DNA from 3 places in the Priestia megaterium genome. Region 1 is predicted to be linked to each of the others. Evidence: riboswitches for the same ligand, from Rfam matches in the RefSeq annotation. Region 1 holds a riboswitch; each other region holds the start of a gene.

Region 1 (3,275 bases):
TTTTTCTGGATTTTTCACTTCTCCCGCGGTAACGCCGATCATTTCAATTCCTAAATATGCAAACATAACCATTTGCAGCGACAGTAAAATACCTTTGAATCCGTTCGGGAACAGCCCGCCGTTGTCCCATAAGTTTTTAATACCCGTCGCAACGCCGCCGTTCCCGATTCCAAACACAATCATTAATAATCCAACGGCAATCATTAACACAATCGCTAAAATTTTAATAAGTGCAAACCAAAATTCCAGTTCACCATATGCCTTAACAGCTAAGAAGTTAACTGTTGTCATGATGACAAGCGCCGATAACGCCCAAATCCAGTTTGGTACATCCGGATACCAATATCCCATATAAATACCAACGGCTGTAATTTCAGCCATACATGTTACAACCCATAAAAACCAGTAGTTCCAACCTGTTAGATAACCAGCAAGGGGCCCTAAATAGTCGCGCGCGTACTTGCTGAATGAACCTGCAACAGGTTTTTGAATCGCCATTTCTCCAAGTGCTCTCATAATAAAAAACATAATCATTCCGCTAAATCCATACGCCAATAATATTCCCGGCCCTGCTAATTTAATAGCAGATGCAGATCCAAGAAACAGCCCTACCCCTATGGCTGCTCCTAAGGACATCAGCGTCACATGTCTTTCTTCTAACCCGCGTTTCAATTCTTTCCCCTGAGTTTTCCCCTGCATAAACGTCTCCCCTTTTTCCAATCTGTCAAAACGAGATGAATACAGCTTTTTTGTTAGCGCTTTCATATAAATTTATGCTAAAAGTCAGCTAGGCTGTATATTTGTATTCTATCACCTTTCTCTCGTTTTTCTTTTGTCGAAAAACAAAAAAATTATCGTATCATTTTGTTTAAACGCACAATTAGACGTAGACACTGCTTTTTTACTATGTATTTATTATCGCACCTAAGTAATAGTATTTTTTTAAAAATAGAAAAACGCCGACTCAACTCCGTCAGCGCATCGTTCATTTTATGCTTTTTTATAAAACTAGCATTTATCTCGCGGGTTCAAAAGTTTTACAGCCAGGTTCTTCCGTTTCAGAAACATGGTGACTACTTTCAGGACTCACAACGTAAATGGACTCTGCACTGCATTTATTTCCCGATTTCCAATACATGCACTCATTCACTTCACATAATACACCTTGGGCCACTGTTATCCCTCCTTTTTTTGTCTTATCTATTTACTACCCGAAATAGAACGCTTCTAACATTTACATGCAAAAAAACCGCTTGTTTATCAAGCGGATCCTTTTACTGCGTGTGTTCAACATACTGTTTTTTAGCTAAATATAATTCACGACTCAGCGTGATCCGCCGTTCTCTCAAGTTCCTTAATTTAACTTGAAACTGTTCATTAGTTGGCTCTTCTTGAATTAAGCGATACGTAAAAGAAATATCTTCATTTAACTGTTTAAAATCTTCCCATATTTCTTGAACGAGTGCGGATTGTTTGTCTTCAAATGAACGATTTTGCTTCGTTTTTAGCGCGGCTAAAATTTCCTGCTGCCACGTTTCGTCTTTTAGTTCTTTTGCTAACAAGTATAGATCTAAATAATCATCAACGCTTAGCGCCTGTTGTGTATTTTTCAATGTCATCACCTTTTCTATACGAAATGTTTCTTCCTAAGAAGAGGATTTCATCATAGAAAAAGATTCCTCTTCTTATCTGTCAGAGCTAGGCTATGCTGGAATTAGCACCATTCAATGATTGTGGTTGCTGAGGCTTCAAAGGGCCAGTCCCTCCACCTCTCTAGATAAGAATATTTCGCTTTTAAATTATTTCTGACTATTCTAATATGTTTTATAGGTTACGTCAATAGCTTTTCAATAAAAAGAAAAAAGAAGTAAAATATGGTATGATTTTATAAAGGATGGTGAGCACATGAAACGATATATGTTATCTGCTTTTTTGGGAAGCTTGCTGCTGCTTCTTAGCATTGCTTTTTCATCTACTTTCCACGTTGCAATTGTCAAAACAACCGGAAGCATTGGAGGGATTATTTTAGCAGCGGCGGCTTTAGTTATGAACGCGCTTGAAGATCCCCCCTCCTCAGGTAATACAGGTGCCGGAGCTGTTGAATCACTGGATAAAAGCACCGTTTGGGCTACTTATTTGCTTTTACTTTCATTACCGAACCTCATCGCATGTATAACATCTTATGTTTTATGGACTCGCTGACATTCACCAACATTACGGACGTTTTGCCACCTGTAGGCTCATTGATATTTGTTTATCTACAAATCCAAGTTCACGGTACACATGCTGTGCAAAATTCCCAGCATGAACGCTGAGTCTGATTTCAGGGTATCCTTTGATAGACAATTCATCAATTGCTTTTTGCATTAACGGCTTGGCTAGACCTTGCCCGCGGTATTCTGGTAAAACATATAACTCGTAGATAAAGCCAATTTCTGCTTTTGAAAAGAAGTCGGCAGATGGACCGACAAAAACCCAGCCTGCAAGTTTATTTTCTTGTCTAGATACTAAATAATAACACCCTTTTTCAAGGGCATTATCAATTAGTTCATTTACGCGTTCAGTTGACGGTTGAAACTGATGCGTTGTTCCTTCAAACAGCGCATCAGCAGATTTCGTCCGAATTTCCTGTATTTCTTCTTCAGTAGCTTTTGCAATCATCACAATCTCTCCTTTCGTGTTCGTTTTCCACATACAGAGATAAATTCCTGCAAAAAAAAGTCTTCGCCTAAGCGAAGACTTTTATTTAAATTCAAAATGTTCTTGATGGTTGCCTTGTTCATCCGTCCAGTTAATCATGATGTCTAAGCCTGCCGCTTTTCCAGGAACAGCAAAATTGGCATAGCGAAAACGCTGACCGCTTTTGCTTAAGTTAGACCTTTCAATAGGAGAAAACAAGCTGTATTTCGCCTTATTTTTTCCTTCGTGCCTAAAAGCTTGGACCTGCACACGCTCTACGTCTTTTCCAATGTTTTCAACGGTTAATCCATATGTATGATAGACGTTATTTTTCCACTTTAGCTGATTATCTCCCGTCATGCTCGCTTTTGTCAGTTCGACCGACCATTGTTCAGATGATTTCTTCATTGGAAGTTTCTCAATCGAAAGAGCGCTGACATGAATGGTTGCAAAAGCAAGCCAAACAAAACAAAAAGTGCTGACTGTATAAAGTAGTCTTTTCATAGATTTTGATCTCCTTAGAAATTTTAGTAGTAGCATCTCCTATTACCTTAAAAATTATGATAAACACTTTAACAAAAAAGCCTCTCCATTCA
Region 2 (3,275 bases), 1.0 Mb from region 1:
CAGTAAAAACAGTTTCTGAGCTTTACGCACCAATTAGCGGTGAAGTTGTAGCAGTAAACGACAACTTAGGCGATAGTCCTGAACTTGTTAATGAATCTCCATACGAAGAAGCATGGATGATTACAATCAAACCATCTGATGCTTCTCAAGTAGACAAGCTGATGACAGCAGAGCAATACGAAGAAATGACAAACGAAGGATAATATTCCTCCATAAATTGTCTTTATGAAAAGTTTTTGACTGGACACTCTATTAGTAAACAAGCTAAAGGAGTGTCTTTTTATGTTTGAAAAACAAAAAATGGACGTTACAGATCGCGTTACAGCTAAATTTCATGACGGCGGTATGAAATTATACGTTGATAAGCAGCCAATTGGTGAAGTTAGCTACGGAACAAGCGGCAATGAATACCGCTTTGAAGAAGGATATTCGCAAGAAAATAATAAGTTCTATCAATACGCGGACGTACAAAAACAAGGTGAAACGCAAAAATATACAGACTGCGATGAAGAAGCAGGATGGTGCTAAACAGTGGCAACTGCCGCTGTTTTTCTTGTTTTATAGAGATAATATGGCCTAAACTGCCTTTTAAAAGAGTTCTTTCTTGCAAATTTCTTTTAAAAAACAGGTGAACTGTGATACATTAACGAATATTGTATAGCATAAAGAAATGATGTTACTATACAACTGACGATTATGGGTGATGAAAATGGGGCTAATTGAAATTGAAAAAGTAATTATTGTCGAAGGAAAGTCAGATAAAAAGCGTATTCAAGATATCATTCGAGAACCAATTGAAATTATTTGTACAAACGGTACGATTAGTTTATCAAAGCTGGATGAAATTATTGACTGTACGTTTAACAAAGAGGTATACATACTCGTTGACTCTGATGATTCAGGGAATAAGCTGAGAAAACAATTTAAACGAGAGCTTCCGGAAGCAGAGCATCTATATATTGATAAAATGTACCGAGAAGTTGCTGCCGCCCCTAGACATCACATAGCAACAGTATTGCTGAGTGCCAATATCGATGTTAATGCAGAATTTTTAACATAAAAGGAATGAGCAACATGCAAGAATGGAGCGAAAAACAGCTGGATGATCAGTTAAAAGAAGGAGAAAGAGCCTTTATCTTTTTCCATACGCCTTTTTGCGGGACATGTCAGCTGGCAAAAAAAATGTTAACCGTGGCAGAAGCGATGCTGCCGGATGTAACCATCGGAATGAGCAATTTAAATTATATGCCTTCAAAAGCAGAATTATTTTCTATTGAAAGCGTACCTTGTTTGATTGAAGTGGAAAATGGTGAAATGGTAAAAAAACTCTACGCGTTTCATTCCATCGAGCACGTACTCGAGGAGCTTCGATAATCAAACGTTTGTTTAAAATGAAGAAATGGAAAGAGAGCGAACCGTTGGGGCTGTTGAAATCTTGGGATATTATCCCAAGAACAAAATCTGTTGACAGCCTATCTGACACATGCTAAAATCACACTCATGAATGTTCATAAATGAATGAATATTTCCCAAAAACAAAATAATTGTTGCGAACTCTTATCAAGAGAGGTGGAGGGACTGAGCCCTGTGAAACCCGGCAACCGTCAGACTAACTGAAATGGTGCCAATTCCTGCAAAGCTATGCGCTTTGAAAGATGAGAGAAAGGATTAAATATCGAGCCTTTCTGTCATGCGCAGAGAGGCTTTTTTAATGGGGAAAATTGTTTTACGGCTTTTTCATCCTATAGGGCAACCTAACATAATTAAGTTTTTATTAAAGAAGGTGAAGAAATATGATTACATTAACAGACGTTACAAAAATTTATCAGGCCAAAAGCGGTCAAGTAACAGCTGTTGATAATGTGAATCTAACCGTTAACCAAGGTGAAATTTACGGAATTATTGGTTATAGCGGAGCGGGGAAAAGTTCTTTGATTCGCTTGCTAAACGGATTAGAAACACCAACGACAGGAACGGTCGAAGTAGCAGGTAATGATATTGGAAAAATTAAAGGCGGAAAACTCAGAAAAGCTAGACAAGAAATTAGTATGGTATTTCAGCACTTTAATATCTTGTGGTCGCGTACGGTACGAGAAAATATTGCCTTTCCGTTAGAAATAGCAGGGATTTCAAAAGAAAAAAGAATGAAACGAGTAGACGAACTTATTAAGCTAGTCGGGCTTGAAGGGCGTGAAGATGCTTATCCATCACAGCTTAGCGGCGGACAAAAGCAGCGTGTTGGGATTGCTCGAGCGCTAGCGAACAATCCAAAAGTATTGCTTTGTGATGAAGCAACATCAGCGCTTGATCCTCAAACCACAGATTCTATTTTAGATCTGTTAGTAGATATTAATGAGAAGCTAGGGTTAACCATTGTATTGATTACTCATGAAATGCACGTCATTCGTAAAATTTGTCATCGAGTAGCCGTTATGGAAAATGGGGCAGTAGTAGAAGAAGGACAAGTGCTAGAAGTATTCAGAAAACCTAAGCAGCCGATTACAAAACGATTCGTTCAACAGATTTCTGAACCAGAGGAAACGTTTGAAACGATTGAACAAGTAAAAGAGCTGTATCCAAGCGGGCAAATTATTCAGCTGACGTTTGTTGGCGGAAAAGCAGAGCAACCGCTCATTACAACGATTTTAAAACAGTTTGATGTAACGATTAATATTTTGCAAGGAAAGATTTCTCATACACAAACAGGTTCATACGGGACGTTGTTCGTTCATTTAGACGGAGAATTAACAGAAGTTAAAAAAGTCATTGCATACATTCATGAGCAGCAGGTAGAAGTGGAGGTAATGACAAATGCTTGAGAAACTATTTCCAAACGTTATTTTAGATGATTTTATTCAAGCGACAAATGAAACACTATATATGACGGCTATTTCAGTTGTAGCCACATTTGTTCTAGGTATTTTATTGGGCTTGCTTTTATTTTTAACGTCCAAAGGACAGCTTTGGCAAAACAAACCTTTATATGCCATTGTGTCGGCGGTTGTAAATATCTTTCGTTCCATTCCATTCATTATTTTAATTGTTTTACTGATTCCATTTACCAAAGCATTGGTAGGAAGTATTTTAGGCGCTAATGCAGCGTTACCGGCTTTAATTGTTGGAGCAGCACCATTTTATGCGCGTCTTGTAGAAATTGGTCTGCGTGAAATTGATAAAGGTGTTATTGAAGCTGCTAAATCAATGGGAGCCACAACAAGCACTATTATCTTTAAAGTGCTGTTACCTGAATCGCTGCCAGCTTTGATTTCCGGTTT
Region 3 (3,275 bases), 170 kb from region 1:
GAATTAATCAGCAAAAGAAATTAATTTTTGGCTTGGGTTTAGGTATTGTTGTGAAGATAGTATTAAACGTACTGTTGGTTTCAAGCTTAAAAGAAATTGGACCTGTTGTCGCGACGTACGGAGGATATGGTGTATCGGTTATCTATAACTTTTATTTAATTGAAAAATCCATTTCTTACCGAGTTCAATCACTAGGAAAAGCCGCGTTGACTCCTGTTTTATTAGTAAGTGTGATGTCAGCCGCTGTGATTATCGGCAATTATACTTCTCACTATTTTTTAGAAAATAAGCTGTCTGCATCTTCACTTGCGATTAGCACATCTTGTATTTCAATTGCTTTAGGTGCTGCCGTGTATCTAGGACTTGGCGTAAAAACAAGTTTAGGGCAATCTGTTGTGTTAAATAGAAGAAAAAGAATGTAAATGTAAAGGAGAGAAAGGTGTGTCAAAACGATTTTTACTAACCGTAGCGGCTGGAGGATGTATCATAATTTTCGGCGCGCTGCTGCTATTAAATTGGGAAAGAGTGTTTGGCGATTACCGTCCGATTCAAACAGCAACAGCTGTATTCAAGTTAGAGGTGGGAAGTCAAGGTGTAGCAGAGACTACGGATTCAGATGATGCTCTTCACTATATGGTGAAAAAAGGACATTTAGATGAATATATTCAACTGATGAATGAAAAAGGCTATGTGTTAAAAGAAAAAGATATTGATCATAACCGACTTGTTTTTAACGATGGGCAAGAGGATGAGCAAATTTACTACAAGCGCTTTGCAAGGAAGTATACGATGATTGATGGAGAAGGGTAAAGGCCTTCACTTAGAATTACTACATACTAAAATCATTAAAAGAAAACACCACCTTGCGAATAAAAGGTGGTGTTTTTTTGTTAGATTATCTCATCTTAGTTTTGCTCTTGCTACCCCTGTTACGACCATACTCGTAATAAAAATAACTACGATTCCAATGTTGGTCGGGGTATCAAAAAATATTTTTGAAACGGCTAAAGCGATAATAAGCCCAATGGCTATGCCAGATAATTCTTTCATTAATTTCAACATTAACACCTCTTAATAATATCGCTAAGGAAAAGTCTAACATTATTGGTAAAGTGGTTTCAATTAATAACACATTAACCGAAGAAGCATAATAGAATTTATTTGCTACCACTAAATCCTTTCGACAGTCAACAAATTCAGTATAAGCGCTTTGTGAAGAAGTATAGAATGATTCAAGAAATGAGGTAAAGGCTTTAACTTCTATTTTAGTAGACTAAAACCATATAATCCTATCTGTTTTTAAAGTTTTTTTGTATGAAAAAGAAAAATAATATTGACAATTATTAAAAAACTATTAATATTGACTATATTACATAAAACAAATAGCTATTGTTTTCCTTATCAAGAGAGGTGGAGGGACTGGCCCTGTGAAACCCGGCAACCGCTGTCTATGACAGAATGGTGCCAAATCCTTAAGAACAGTATGTTCTTGAAGATGAGGAAGAGACGTTTGGTTAACGAGCTCTTCCTTTATATAAAGGAAGAGCTTTTTTTATATTATAGGGGGAGTAAGTTAAATGAAGAGATTTCTTATTTTAGCAGTTGCGCTTGTACTACTCGTAACTGGCTGTCAGTCAAAAAGCACAAAAAGCAGTGGAAGTGAAGAGAAAGGAAAGAAGCGAATTGCTCTTGTTTTGCCTGAAAAGATTGGAGTTAACCCGTTTTTTCAGCAAATGGATGAGGGAGCAAAACGAGCTGGGAAGAAGTATAACATTGATGTAAAGACAATTGAATCTACAGATCAAGCAGCCATTGAAAGTAATTTGCGTGCTGCCGTAGCAGAAAATTATGACTTGATTATTACATCTTCTTTTGAATCCGAAGATGCGTTGAAAAAAGTAGCTCAAGAAAATCCGCAGCGTCAATTTGCGATTATTGATACAGTGGTTGATTTACCAAATGTAAGAAGCGTTGTATTCCGTGAACAAGAAGCTTCATATTTATTAGGAGCAGCCGCAGGATTGATTACGAAAACGAATAAAGTAGGAATGGTTGCAGCTGATGATATTCCATTATTAAAAAAATGGACGGTAAGCTTTAAAGAAGGACTAGAATCAACAAATCCAAAAGCAGAGTTTTTAGTAAACTATGTTGGAAGCTTCTCTGATCCAGCTAAAGCAAAAGAACTTGCTATTTTACAGGCTTCAAAAGGCGCTGATTTTATCGCTGGAGCATCAGCTGTAGGCGACTTGGGTGTATTTGAAGCAGCAAAAGAAAAAGGTTTTTATACGGCAGGCCAAGATATTGACCGTACGGAAGTAGATCCTGAGCATATCATTTTATCGCAGTTAAAAGGATCTGATGCGGCTGCTTATGAAACGGTAGAAGCACTAGCAAATGACAAATTTAAATCGGGCGTAGTGACATACGGCTTAAAAGAAAAAGGTGTTGGGTTAACGTATGTGACTCAAGACAGCAAGACACCTCTTAATGACTTTGTAGGACAAGATGTAATTGATCAATTAAAAGAAATTAAAGATTCGATTATTGATGGAAAAACAGTGGTAAAAGATCCGTTAGCAAAGTGAGTTGAGAAGAGAAGTCGAGTAAGGCTGGCTTCTCTTTCTTATTTTTGAAAAAAACCTAAAGGGAAAGGAGCAATGAATGGAATGAGTGAGCTGTTGCAGTTAACGAATTTGACGAAGAAATACGGTTCATTTTTAGCAAACGATAACGTGTCTTTTACGCTGAAAAAAGGGGAGGTTCACGCGCTGGTCGGAGAAAACGGTGCTGGTAAAACAACGTTGATGAGGATGCTTTACGGAATGGAAAAGCCGAGTTCAGGAAGTGTTCAGCTGCACGGGAAACCTGTTTCGTTTTCATCTCCTGCGGATGCGATTAAAAACGGAATAGGCATGGTGCATCAGCATTTTATGGTTTTTCCTCATTTTTCAGTGGCTGAAAATATTGTCTTGGGGCATGAGCCAAAGAAAGGTCTCTTTTTCAACAGAAAGCAGGCGAAAGCAGATGTACGGCAATTAACCCAAACTTATCAAATTTCAGTGGATGTTCATAAAAAAGTAAAGCATTGCTCAATTGGGGAACAGCAAAAGATTGAAATTTTAAAAGTGCTGTATCAAGGAGCAGAAATTATTATTTTAGACGAGCCTACCGCCGTTCTTACTCCTCATGAAGTAAAGGAACTATTAAAAACAATCCGGTTTTTGGCTTCTCAAGGAAAAAGCATCATTATTATTACACATAAGCTGCAAGAA

What was found. Region 1 has a riboswitch for S-adenosylmethionine ahead of CEQ83_RS19150 (hypothetical protein). Riboswitches for the same ligand answer to the same signal wherever they lie in the genome.
Region 2: another riboswitch for S-adenosylmethionine. It lies ahead of CEQ83_RS24310 (methionine ABC transporter ATP-binding protein); the one in region 1 lies ahead of CEQ83_RS19150 (hypothetical protein).
Region 3: another riboswitch for S-adenosylmethionine. It lies ahead of CEQ83_RS18325 (BMP family lipoprotein); the one in region 1 lies ahead of CEQ83_RS19150 (hypothetical protein).

Annotation. Positions count from the first base shown of each region.
Region 1 covers NZ_CP023317.1:3,733,375-3,736,649, forward strand. Annotated here, with positions in the region: gene alaP (alanine permease AlaP) at 1-699, opposite strand, end outside; gene CEQ83_RS19145 (DUF1540 domain-containing protein) at 1,016-1,174, opposite strand; gene CEQ83_RS19150 (hypothetical protein) at 1,275-1,613, opposite strand; SAM riboswitch class I at 1,683-1,784, opposite strand; gene CEQ83_RS19155 (hypothetical protein) at 1,906-2,202, shown strand; gene CEQ83_RS19160 (GNAT family N-acetyltransferase) at 2,215-2,661, opposite strand; gene CEQ83_RS19165 (hypothetical protein) at 2,743-3,183, opposite strand.
Region 2 covers NZ_CP023317.1:4,731,155-4,734,429, reverse strand. Annotated here, with positions in the region: gene gcvH (glycine cleavage system protein GcvH) at 1-203, shown strand, start outside; gene CEQ83_RS24325 (YusG family protein) at 283-528, shown strand; gene CEQ83_RS24320 (toprim domain-containing protein) at 710-1,060, shown strand; gene CEQ83_RS24315 (thioredoxin family protein) at 1,075-1,374, shown strand; SAM riboswitch class I at 1,555-1,662, shown strand; gene CEQ83_RS24310 (methionine ABC transporter ATP-binding protein) at 1,794-2,819, shown strand; gene CEQ83_RS24305 (methionine ABC transporter permease) at 2,812-3,275, shown strand, end outside.
Region 3 covers NZ_CP023317.1:3,567,638-3,570,912, reverse strand. Annotated here, with positions in the region: gene CEQ83_RS18340 (putative polysaccharide biosynthesis protein) at 1-422, shown strand, start outside; gene CEQ83_RS18335 (hypothetical protein) at 442-810, shown strand; gene CEQ83_RS18330 (hypothetical protein) at 901-1,062, opposite strand; SAM riboswitch class I at 1,396-1,502, shown strand; gene CEQ83_RS18325 (BMP family lipoprotein) at 1,578-2,588, shown strand; gene CEQ83_RS18320 (ABC transporter ATP-binding protein) at 2,670-3,275, shown strand, end outside.